DNA from 4 places in the Citrobacter sp. VF227 genome. Region 3 is predicted to be linked to each of the others. Evidence: predicted binding sites of a transcription regulator. Region 3 holds the regulator's gene; each other region holds the start of a gene.
The links. The regulator LexA, encoded in region 3, represses DNA repair genes until DNA is damaged. The targets are predictions, from matches to a motif close to TNCTGTATGTACATACAGNA.
Positions count from the first base shown of each region.

Region 1: the regulator LexA is predicted to act here: its motif matches at 1,283-1,302, upstream of rmuC (DNA recombination protein RmuC).
Region 2: the regulator LexA is predicted to act here: its motif matches at 1,181-1,200, upstream of sulA (SOS-induced cell division inhibitor SulA).
Region 4: the regulator LexA is predicted to act here: its motif matches at 1,313-1,332, upstream of uvrB (excinuclease ABC subunit UvrB).

Region 1 covers NZ_JBRFVF010000013.1:73,465-76,636, forward strand. The annotation lists gene ACU8YC_RS23185 (dienelactone hydrolase family protein) at 1-179, opposite strand, end outside; gene udp (uridine phosphorylase) at 445-1,206, shown strand; gene rmuC (DNA recombination protein RmuC) at 1,366-2,778, shown strand; gene ubiE (bifunctional demethylmenaquinone methyltransferase/2-methoxy-6-polyprenyl-1,4-benzoquinol methylase UbiE) at 2,873-3,172, shown strand, end outside.
Region 2 covers NZ_JBRFVF010000002.1:165,240-168,411, reverse strand. The annotation lists gene ompA (porin OmpA) at 1-292, opposite strand, end outside; gene sulA (SOS-induced cell division inhibitor SulA) at 650-1,159, opposite strand; gene ACU8YC_RS08295 (TfoX/Sxy family DNA transformation protein) at 1,376-1,990, shown strand; gene yccS (YccS family putative transporter) at 1,968-3,172, opposite strand, start outside.
Region 3 covers NZ_JBRFVF010000009.1:46,922-50,093, reverse strand. The annotation lists gene dinF (MATE family efflux transporter DinF) at 1-1,139, opposite strand, end outside; gene lexA (transcriptional repressor LexA) at 1,210-1,818, opposite strand; gene ACU8YC_RS20765 (diacylglycerol kinase) at 1,928-2,296, opposite strand; gene plsB (glycerol-3-phosphate 1-O-acyltransferase PlsB) at 2,468-3,172, shown strand, end outside.
Region 4 covers NZ_JBRFVF010000002.1:349,227-352,398, reverse strand. The annotation lists gene ACU8YC_RS09095 (ABC transporter ATP-binding protein) at 1-636, opposite strand, end outside; gene uvrB (excinuclease ABC subunit UvrB) at 1,406-3,172, shown strand, end outside.

The DNA.
Region 1 (3,172 bases), on a different contig from region 3:
ACAATAACCACGGGCAGCGGGCCATCGGTTTGCTTTGGTCGTGCGTGATACGCTGGCATATCATCGCCTTGTGAAGGTATGGATGTTACTCCGGCGATAATTGCGTTATCTGGAGTGTGAACCGTGGTAGACGTTGGTGGAGATACAGCAGGTGCAAAGCCAGATTGTCGTGTTGTCATGGTATTCTCCGTACCCTTAAATATTCAGCCAAAAAGCGCATTGTTAACTATAGACACATGCAACGAACCACATTGCCTTAAACGGGCTATCTTTTGTGCAGGGGTTCCTTACATCGCATCATTTATGTGATTTAAATCACTATTTGATGGTAATTGAATGCAATTGATTTACATCATAGTGATGACTGTCACGAAAATATGTTCATGCCTTCGGTAAAGTGTGTTTTTGCTTCTTCTGACAAAACCGATTCACAGAGGAGTTTTTATGTCTAAGTCTGATGTTTTTCATCTCGGCCTCACTAAGAGCGATTTACAAGGGGCTACGCTTGCTATCGTCCCTGGCGACCCGGAGCGTGTGGAAAAGATCGCCGCGCTGATGGATAAGCCGGTTAAGCTGGCATCTCATCGCGAGTTCACTACCTGGCGTGCTGAGCTGGATGGTAAAGCCGTGATCGTTTGCTCTACCGGTATCGGTGGCCCGTCAACCTCTATTGCCGTAGAAGAACTGGCACAGCTGGGCATTCGTACCTTCCTGCGTATCGGTACGACTGGCGCTATCCAGCCACATATCAACGTGGGTGATGTCCTGGTCACCACGGCGTCTGTCCGTCTGGATGGAGCAAGCCTGCACTTCGCGCCCATGGAGTTCCCGGCTGTAGCGGACTTCGAGTGCACCACCGCGCTGGTGGAAGCGGCGAAATCAATCGGCGCCACCACCCACATTGGCGTTACTGCGTCTTCTGATACCTTCTACCCGGGCCAGGAGCGTTATGACACCTTCTCTGGTCGCGTAGTGAGCCGTTTTAAAGGCTCTATGGAAGAGTGGCAGTCTATGGGCGTCATGAACTACGAAATGGAATCCGCCACGCTGCTGACCATGTGCGCTAGCCAGGGTCTGCGTGCCGGTATGGTTGCGGGTGTTATCGTGAACCGTACTCAGCAAGAGATCCCTAATGCGGAAACGATGAAACAAACAGAAAGCCACGCGGTGAAAATCGTGGTGGAAGCTGCGCGTCGTTTACTGTAATTCTCCCGTCTATTCAAAAAGGCCGACGCGTTCGGCCTTTTTATTTTGCGTAGTGCCTCGCAGGAAATTCCTTTTAAACTGGACGTTTATACAGCACAATTCTATTTTGTGCCGGTAAGTCGTAGCTGTAAGGGGGGCGTTGTGGATATTTCAATTGTGATGAGTGCCGTGCTGGCATTAGCCGCAGGACTGCTGGTCGGGTGGCTGGCAACAAAAGCGCACGCCGACAGGATCCGTGCCGATCTCCTCGAAGAACGACGTGAACTGGATATCGCGCTAAGCGCCGCCCGGCAACAACTCTCACAGGAAGCCCACTGGCGTGATGAGTGCGAACTGCTTAATAACGAATTGCGCAGCCTGCACAGTATCAACACCTCTCTGGAAGCCGATCTCCGTGAAGTCACTACCCGGCTGGAAGCAACGCAACAGCATGCGGAAGATAAGATCCGTCAGATGATCAACAGCGAACAGCGCCTGAGCGAGCAGTTTGAAAATCTGGCGAACCGTATTTTCGAGCACAGCAATCGCCGCGTAGATGAGCAAAATCGCCAAAGCCTGAACAGCCTGCTGGCACCGCTTCGCGAACAACTGGACGGTTTTCGACGCCAGGTTCAGGACAGCTTTGGCAAAGAGGCGCAGGAACGCCATACTCTGGCGCACGAAATTCGTAATCTCCAACAACTGAATGCGCAGATGGCACAGGAAGCGGTAAACCTGACGCGGGCATTAAAAGGTGATAACAAAACGCAGGGGAACTGGGGCGAGGTCGTACTCACGCGGGTGCTTGAGGCTTCCGGTCTGCGCGAAGGCTATGAATACGAAACCCAGGTCAGCATCGAAAACGACGCCCGTTCACGGATGCAGCCAGATGTTATTGTTCGATTACCGCAGGGCAAAGATGTGGTGATTGATGCGAAAATGACGCTGGTCGCCTATGAACGCTATTTTAACGCTGAAGATGAATTCACCCGCGAGAGCGCGCTACAGGAGCACATCGCCTCGGTGCGAAACCACATTCGTCTGTTGGGCCGCAAAGACTATCAGCAGCTTCCTGGATTACGTACGCTTGACTATGTGCTGATGTTTATCCCCGTTGAGCCAGCTTTTTTACTGGCGCTCGACAGGCAGCCCGAACTGATTACCGAAGCGCTTAGAAATAACATTATGCTGGTCAGTCCCACCACGCTGTTGGTGGCATTGCGTACGATTGCCAATCTGTGGCGCTACGAGCATCAGAGCCGTAATGCGCAACAAATTGCCGATCGGGCCAGCAAACTTTATGACAAGATGCGGTTGTTTGTGGATGATATGTCGGCAATTGGTCAAAGCCTGGATAAAGCCCAGGACAACTACCGACAGGCGATGAAAAAACTCTCTTCAGGCCGTGGAAACGTCCTGTCGCAGGCCGAAGCGTTTCGCAGTTTAGGAGTGGAAATTAAGCGCGAGATTAATCCTGAGCTGGCTGAACAAGCCACTACGCAGGATGAAGAGTACCGCTTGCGCTCGGTCCCTGAAACGCAACAAGATGAGCCTTACTCCGATGATGAAGCGGTAAATCAGCAATCAAGCTAGTCCATTTGGGGTAGTTGAACCCGGCAGAAGGGTAGGGCAAATTGGCCCAATCTGTTACACTTCTCGAACATTTTTTGAATGAGCAGGCACTGAGATGGTGGATAATTCACAAGAAACGACGCACTTTGGCTTTCAGACCGTCGCTAAAGAGCAGAAAGCTGACATGGTGGCCCACGTTTTTCATTCTGTGGCCTCTAAATATGACGTTATGAATGACTTAATGTCATTCGGCATTCATCGTTTGTGGAAACGCTTCACCATTGACTGCAGTGGCGTGCGTCGCGGACAAACCGTTCTCGATTTGGCTGGCGGTACCGGCGATCTGACGGCGAAATTCTCTCGCATGGTAGGCGAAACCGGCAAAGTTGTGCTGGCGGATATCAATGACTCGATG
Region 2 (3,172 bases), on a different contig from region 3:
CGCCGTTTTGATGAGTAGCGTCGGTGTAGCCTTTGTACGGCATACGACCTAACCAGTCGTAACCCATTTCAAAACCAACGTACGGGTTAACCTGATAACCACCGAACGCACCAGCACCCAGTTGGCTTTCGTGGGTAGGACCGGCGTTGTTGATCTGGTTGTTACCAATGTCATGGTACTGAGACCAGCCCATTTTAGCACCAGCGTACCAGGTGTTATCTTTCGGAGCGGCCTGCGCCACGGTAGCGAAACCAGCCAGTGCCACTGCAATTGCGATAGCTGTCTTTTTCATTTTTTGCGCCTCGTTATCATCCAAAATTCGCCATGAATATCTCCGAAGAGAGATAACACGGTTAAATCCTTCACCCGGGGACCAGTTCAATAGTTACTCTACCGATATCTGCGGCTTATGCCGAGCACCCCTGGCGATGTAAAGTCTACAACGTAGTTGAAAACTTACAAGTGTGAAGTCCGTCAGGCATATGAAAAAAAAAGGCTTGTATACACAATATTTAACATTTTTGGATGAATAAATGTACTGAGGATATCCTGAAAACCGCTTCAGACAAGCGTTCTCACGAAAAACCCGTTAAGGCTCAAAACCAAATTGAGACATGAAAAAAAATTCCAGGATAAATCCTAATTTTACTTAATGATACAAATTCGAGTGAATTTTTAGCCCGGAATGCTGTCTCCCCGCAAGTGTCTGAGCGCGAACAGGACGCATAATAAACCCCATCGCATTACCTTCATCTGCCGCTTTTACCAGTTCGGCATGTTCATCTTCGGTTAACTCCTCCGTCAGCCAGCCGATAACGACGCTGTAGTTGCCCGTGCGCAGTGCTCGAACCATAGATTCCAGCGTATTGCAGGGAGAGAGCTGACTAATTTGCATGACTTTCGTCAATGGAAGCCCGGCCGACTGTACCCACTCCCGACTTAATTTTTGCTGAGGTGTCAGCCACAGCTGCCAGCGGGATTGCTGCCCTAACTGTTGCAGGAGTGGAAGCAGCAGGAGCTGTGTCATCATGGGCTGGTCTTCGCGATAGACCACTTCACTGATAAGCCCAGTGGTAGCGTTCTCTGACGACACGCGCGCAATGCTGCTTGATGCAGAAGAGAACGACGAAGAACGATTTGCATAACCTGAAGTGTACATAATCAATCCAGCCCTGTGAGTTACTGTATGGATATACAGTAACCCTGCCATCAATAAAGATCAACCTTATTTTCGGAAACAGGTTCGCAATTTTTAGTCGCCGTCACGGGAAAAATTAAATTCATCTTGCCCCATTCGAATAAGTTGCCTATTTTCGTCATTAACGGATCTGCTACTGAAAATCATTTGGTTACGTTATGATTTAAAAGGATTTTTATGAAAGAACTTTCTTATGCAAGGATCTATAAATCTCAAGAATATCTGGCTTCTTTGGGGGCGATTCACTATCGCTCATTGTTTGGCAGCTACAGTCTGACTGTTGGGGATACGGTCTTTGCCATGGTTGCCAGCGGTGAACTATATCTTCGGGCATGTGAGCAGAGCGCTCAGTACTGTGTAAAAAACTCTCCTGTCTGGCTGACATTTATCAAGCGCGGACGTCCGGTTGTACTCAATTATTACCAGGTGAACGATGCCCTGTGGCAAAACCAGCCGCAGTTGGTGATGCTATCACGCTATTCGCTGGATGCAGCTGTTAAGGAAAAACAGAGCCGCTTTGCACAACATCGTCTGCGGGAGCTACCCAATATGACGTTTCATCTGGAGACTCTGCTAAATGAAGCAGGAATTAAAGATGAGGGGACATTGCGTTCGCTGGGAGCACAAATGTGCTGGCTGAAACTTCGGCAAAATAACCCCGCCTTGACGGTAAAAATACTCTACGCCCTTGAAGGAGCTGTCGGGGGAGTGCATGAAGCTGCGCTCCCGGCGACGCGTCGCCGGGAGCTGGTAGAGTGGGTGAGTTCTCTTACGTCGAAACTGGGGTATTAGAGGGCAGCACGGCAATTTGCTGCTGTAATCGCCGGATCTCCGGGAGTAAGGCAATCAATAGTCCAACTTGCTGTATGACCAGTGGCTCTTTACTGTCCGAACGCGGCTCAAGACGCTGAATTCGCTGCTTCAGTCCCTCCAGTGCCTGGTATACGCGCTGCTCGTCAGCGGGTTGATGGTGAAGCGCATCATCAACATAGCAGACGGCATCGTCTAGCAATGCCAGGACCTCCGGATTGGTTAGCTGTTCGCGATGCGCGCCCAATGCGGAAATATAGCTGGTAAACGTATGGTTCAGACACAGCAAGCGGAACGCCGTTTCGCGCGTTTGGGCCGTGACGTCCGGTTCGCTCGACATGTTCGACACCACGGAGGCCAGTTCCGCGTCACGATTGTGCGCGTCCCTCCGGGCGATACGGTATGTAAGGCGATTATCGCGACCCTGATGATATTGTTCGAGTATTGCATCAAGATAACGACAGTTTGCATCAGTCGCCCGTTCAATCACCCGCGGCAGATTACGAAAACGCCAGTCTGGCCAGATAAAACTGACAGCAGCCCAGGCGATAGCGCAACCAATCAGCGTATCAATGACACGCGGCAGTGCGACCTCAAAACCTTCACCAAGCAGGTTAAAGCACAGTAGCACCAGCAGCGTGATAAACATTGTGGCATGCGCATACTGGACGTTGCGAAAAGCAAAAAACAGTACGCCGGTGATCACTAAAAGTATCAATTGCCCTTCGAGAGAAGGCACAAACCACAGGATCGGTAAACCAATAGCGATCCCGACGAGTGTACCGATAATCCTCAGCGCCAGGCGATGTCGCGTTGCGTTGTAGTTTGGCTGACAGACAAACAGGCTGGTCAACAGGATCCAGTACCCGTGGTTCATACCTGTTATCTGGATAATGGCATAGCCGACGCAGAGCACCAGCGACATACGGATAGCATGGCGAAACAGGGCGGACTCGGGCGTGAAATTACGACTCAGACGTAACCAGATATCACTGAACCCATGCGGACTGTCATCAGCAAGCTGATTTTCAGACTCATTGCGTGAGAGTACCTGAGCCTGTTCGGACTCAATAGTAGCCAACTGGGCATCGATGGCTCGCAGATTCGACAGCAAAAATCCCAACGTGTTGAGCAGATCGGCTGGCTCACCACTGGCACGCATGC
Region 3 (3,172 bases):
GCCCGCGTTGCGCCAATAAACATACCGTCAAGCAGATAACACCACACGCCCACCAGCGGTAAAACCACCTGCCAGAAAAGATAGCGATCGGCCAAAAGTTGGATTTGCGACAGTGAGGTCAGCAGCGCCACAATCTGCTCGCCAAACAAGGCATAGATCAGCGAAAAAAGGATTGCCACAATTCCTGACTGTCGACACGCTGCTCGCCAGACATCCAGCAACTGGCTGCCGTCCCGCGCCCCATAGGCCTGGCCCGAATGCGCTTCCACGGCATAGGCAAATCCGTCCAGTGCATAAGCGGTAAACGTCAGCAAAGTCATCAGTACGGCATTAACCGCAATGATATCGCCTCCCAGACGCGCCCCCAGCACCGTAATGGCCCCAAAGCAGAGCTGCAACAGCAGCGAACGCAGCATGATGTCACGGTTGAGTGCCAACAAACGACGGAAGTTGCCCCGCCACGCCTGTTTCAACATTGCCAGCGATATTCCGCGCATATGCAGGACTTTGCGCACCATCATCAGACCGATAAGCAGTGTGGCATATTCAGCAATCACCGTTGCCAGTGCCGCACCCTGCACGTTCATATGCAGACCCATCACCAGCCATAAATCGAGCGCAATGTTGAGAATATTGCCGACAATCAGCAGGATAACCGGCGCTCGCGCATACTGCACGCCCAGCAACCAGCCGAGCAGCACCAGATTCGCCAGCGAGGCTGGCGCGCTGAGCCAGCGGATTTCAAGGAAACGCCGGGCTTGTTCAAGTACAGGTTCACTTCCCCCGACAATATGCAGCGCTAAATCGATAATCGGCGTGCGAAACAGCGCGATAAGTACCCCTGCGCCCAGTGCCAGCATCAGCGGCTGTACCAGCGCGCGCGCCAGCGCCTGTGGATTTTTCGCACCAAATGCCTGCGCGGTAAGACCGGTGGTACTCATGCGCAAAAAAAGAAGCAGCATAAAGAGAAAACTGGTCGCCGTGGCCCCGACAGCAACGCCGCCAAGATAGACCGGGCTGTCCAGATGACCAATCACAGCAGTATCCACCAGCCCCAGCAAGGGAACGGTGATATTGGAGAAGATCATCGGTAAGGCGAGGTGCCAGAGCGCTTTATCAGAGGCGGTAAAGAAAGGCATACAGGAAAGCCTGATGAAAAGAAGTGAAAACTAGCTGTGGCGCAGAATGCGCCACAGTATTAATACATGATTACAGCCATTCACCGTTACGAATGACGCCTACCGCCAGCCCTTCAATGGTGAAGTTTTGCTCGCGCAGATCGACAACGATAGGTTTAAATTCACTGTTTTCTGGCAGAAGTTCAACCTTGTTGCCCTGCTTTTTCAGGCGCTTAACCGTGACTTCGTCGTCGATACGGGCAACAACAACCTGTCCGTTACGCACGTCCTGAGTTTTATGCACCGCCAGCAAATCGCCGTCCATAATACCGATATCTTTCATCGACATACCGCTAACCCGCAGCAGAAAATCGGCGTTCGGTTTGAACAATGAGGGATCGACCTGGTAGTGGCCTTCGATGTGCTGCTGCGCCAGAAGTGGCTCGCCTGCCGCCACACGACCGACAAGCGGTAATCCTTCTTCTTCTTCCTGCAGCAGTCGAATACCACGCGATGCACCGGAGACAATTTCCAGCACACCTTTACGCGCCAGCGCTTTCAGATGTTCTTCAGCAGCGTTTGGGGAACGGAACCCCAAACGCTGCGCGATCTCCGCACGCGTCGGTGGCATACCTGTCTGGCTGATGTGATCTCTAATGAGATCAAACACCTCTTGCTGCCTGGCCGTTAACGCTTTCATTCCGCCCCCTGGGTGTATATACAGTTATGCTGTGAGTATATACAGCTAAAGGTGATTTTGGAACCGCAAACTGCACAAAAAGCAGGAGATTTATGAAGATGTGGAATCCTTATCGCAAATGCGACCACAACAGAATGCCCCAGGTGATCAGAGCAACGAAAATAGACAACAACACCGCCGCAGAACCCATATCTTTCGCCCGGCCGGAAAGTTCGTGATACTCAGAGCCTATGCGATCAACCACCGCCTCAATCGCACTGTTGAGGATTTCAACGATCATCACCAGCATCACGGAACCAATTAACAGCACGCGGGTAATCGCATCGACGTCCAGCCAGCAGGCGATAGCTACGCCCAGCAGTACGGCAACGCTTTCCTGGCGGAATGCCGCCTCATTGATCCATGCGGCGCGAAAACCTTTCCAGGAATAGCCTGCAGCTTTGATAATTCGGGTGAATCCAGTGGTATTATTGGCCATCAAAAAGAACCTTTTTACATTATTAGCGTCAATGTCATTGTAACGTTACCCCGTTTGTTTCAGGGGGTGGCAAAGCAGCGCGAAGTATGACGGGATACCACAGAAATTCACTAAACTTTCTGATATCCTTGCAGCGCATTTGCATTATTAACCAGAGGCTTTACATCGTTTATGTCCGGCTGGCCACGAATTTACTACAAATTACTGAATTTACCATTAAGCATCCTGGTAAAAAGCAAGTCTATTCCGGCAGAACCTGCCCCGGAATTGGGACTCGATACGTCTCGTCCCATTATGTACGTCCTACCGTACAATTCAAAAGCAGACTTGCTGACGCTGCGTGCCCAATGTCTGGTGCACGATCTCCCCGATCCCCTGGAACCGCTGGAGATAGACGGGACTCTGCTGCCGCGCTACGTGTTTATTCACGGCGGCCCGCGCGTGTTCACCTATTACACGCCGAAAGAAGAGTCCATCAAGCTGTTCCATAACTATCTCGACCTGCATCGCAGCAATCCAGACCTGGATGTGCAGATGGTGCCGGTTTCGGTGATGTTTGGCCGTGCGCCAGGACGCGAAAAAGGCGAAGTCAATCCGCCGCTGCGCATGCTGAACGGCGTACAGAAATTCTTTGCTGTGTCCTGGCTGGGTCGCGACAGTTTTGTCCGTTTCTCCCCATCAGTCTCCCTGCGTCGTATGGCGGATGAACACGGTACGGATAAGATAATCGCTCAGAAACTGGCACGCGTGGCGCGTATGCATTTTGCTCGCCAGCGTCTGGCCGCGGTTGGCCCTCGCCTCCCTGCCCGCCAGGATCTGTTTAATAAGCTGCTGGCGTCAAAAGCGATCGCTCGCGCGGTAGAAGATGAAGCGCGC
Region 4 (3,172 bases), on a different contig from region 3:
GTGTAACAAGCAATAGCAATCGGCGACCCGTCGAATAAACGGCAGGCTCTGCTCCGCGAGCATAATGGCGATGCCAAGTTCCTGGCTTAGCTTGACAATCAGATTACCCAGCCTGTGGATATAAGCCTGACCACTTCCTCGCGTGGGTTCATCGAGGATCAGCAGGCGCGGGCGTGTGACCAGCGCGCTGGCGAGCGCAAGCTGGTGCTGATTTTCCTCCGACAATGCCACTCCTTTGACCTGACGCAGTTCGAAAAGCTGTGGAAACAGGCGGTAAATATCGCTGCTGTTCATCGTTTCGCTTTCTTCAACCGCCTGACGCGCAATATGCAGATTTTCCTCGACCGTTAGTTGTGAAAAAATCCGTCTCTCTTGTGAGACGTAGTTAATACCCAGCGCAATGCGATTTGCCGTCGGAATCGGACTCAGGTCGCGCGGCGGTGCGCCAGCCTGATGCCAGAACATGGTTCCGCTTTCAATCGGTAAATTGCCGATAATGCAATTGGCAAGCGTAGTCTTTCCCATCCCCGGAAGCCCCAGCACGCCAGTACATTTGCCGGGCAGCAGGTCGAGATCCACATCCCACAATGAGTGTTGATTGCCGTAATAGTGATTCACTGCGCGAAGACTCAACATAGATTTCTCCATCATGATGTTATCGGCCCCACTAACAGGTCGTCGGAAGAAACCTGCAATTCTCTTGCCAGAAGCGGGATTCGTGGTAGAAACAGCGTGATAGCATACTAAAAACGCAAAAAAGTCCGGTTCATCAGATGGGAAGGGCTGTTTTGTGCACATTGCCAGTGCCTGGCGGTATCGTGATGGTGCAGGCAGGAAAATGATGAAAATGCGAGCAAGATCCCGGCCATTCCAGGTTGCTTCGTTAGCTGATAAATATCAAAAAATAGCGATAATTTTTTTTTATGCCTGCGGAAAAGAAAGTCAGGGTGTTTTTGCCAGGCTACAGTCCATACGGGCTGGAGGCAGTTATCCACTATTCCTGTGGATAACCTTGTGTATTAGAGTTAGAAAACACAATGTAAGCGAGAGAAGACGCGGGTTGCGACTAAATTGATGCGAAAGACGGCTTGTGATAATAATCATTAAATTACAGAAAGTTAGATAAAAGCAATGGCTGTCGCAGAAGTGTCATGTGTTGCCACAAAACTTTCATCGGGTAGCTTGACAAATGTTAAAAAAGTCATTGCTTTGGGGATAACACGTTTTTACTGGTGTTTTATCTTGTCTCTGGCCAAATTTTAGCCTGTAGTCACGCTCGTTCAGATGGCGTATCAGAAATATTCTGGCGTGTTACTGTTTTTTCATCCAGTATTTTTTACTGGCAAAATATACCACTGCGAGTAAAATTACACACCTGCCCGCCCATTGCTTCAGGTAGCTGCTCATGAGTAAACCGTTCAAACTTAATTCCGCTTTTAAACCCTCTGGCGATCAGCCTGAGGCAATTCGCCGTCTGGAAGAAGGGCTGGAGGATGGTCTGGCGCATCAGACGCTACTGGGGGTGACGGGGTCTGGGAAAACATTCACCATCGCTAACGTGATTGCGGACTTGCAGCGTCCTACCATGGTGCTGGCCCCCAATAAGACGCTTGCTGCTCAGCTGTACGGTGAGATGAAAGAGTTCTTCCCGGATAACGCGGTGGAGTATTTCGTCTCTTACTACGACTATTATCAGCCGGAAGCCTACGTACCCAGTTCTGACACCTTCATCGAGAAAGATGCTTCGGTCAACGAACATATTGAGCAGATGCGCCTGTCGGCAACCAAAGCGCTGCTGGAGCGTCGGGATGTCGTCGTCGTGGCCTCCGTTTCCGCTATCTATGGTTTGGGCGATCCGGATCTGTACCTGAAGATGATGCTGCATCTGACGGTAGGGATGATTATCGATCAACGCGCGATCCTGCGCCGCCTTGCGGAACTGCAATACACCCGCAACGATCAGGCATTTCAGCGCGGGACCTTCCGTGTGCGTGGTGAAGTGATCGACATTTTCCCGGCTGAATCCGACGACATCGCGCTGCGTGTGGAACTGTTTGATGAAGAGGTTGAACGCTTATCGCTGTTTGACCCGCTCACCGGGCAGGTCGAATCCACGATTTCGCGCTACACCATCTATCCTAAAACGCACTACGTGACGCCGCGCGAACGTATCGTGCAGGCGATGGAAGAAATCAAAGTTGAGCTGGCAGAGCGGCGTAAAATTCTGTTGGCAAATAACAAATTGTTGGAAGAACAGCGGTTAAGCCAGCGTACACAGTTCGATTTGGAAATGATGAATGAGCTGGGTTACTGCTCGGGGATTGAAAACTACTCCCGCTATCTGTCCGGGCGTGGCCCCGGTGAGCCGCCGCCGACGCTGTTTGATTACCTGCCTGCCGACGGTCTTCTGGTGGTGGATGAATCCCACGTCACAATCCCGCAAATTGGCGGCATGTATCGCGGAGACCGGGCGCGTAAAGAGACCCTGGTCGAATACGGATTCCGTCTGCCCTCGGCGCTGGATAACCGTCCGCTCAAATTTGAAGAGTTTGAGGCGTTGGCTCCACAAACCATCTACGTTTCAGCGACGCCGGGTAACTATGAGCTGGAGAAATCTGGTGATGAAGTGGTCGATCAGGTAGTACGACCAACCGGCCTGTTGGATCCGGTCATTGAAGTGCGTCCGGTGGCGACGCAGGTTGACGATCTGCTGTCGGAGATCCGCACCCGTGCGGCGATTAACGAACGTGTGCTGGTCACTACGCTCACCAAACGCATGGCGGAGGACCTCACCGAATATCTCGAAGAACACGGTGAGCGGGTGCGCTATCTGCACTCTGACATCGATACCGTGGAACGCATGGAAATCATTCGTGACCTGCGTCTGGGCGAGTTTGACGTGCTGGTGGGTATCAACCTGTTACGTGAGGGTCTGGACATGCCTGAAGTCTCGCTGGTGGCGATTCTGGACGCAGACAAAGAAGGGTTCCTGCGTTCTGAACGTTCGCTGATCCAGACCATTGGTCGTGCGGCGCGTAACATCAACGGTAAGGCTATTCTTTACGGCGACAAAATTACCGCCTCAATGGCCAAAGCGATTGGTGAAACTGAACGTCGTCGTGAGAAACAGCAGCTTTACAACGAAGAACACGGCATTACGCCGCAGGGGCTG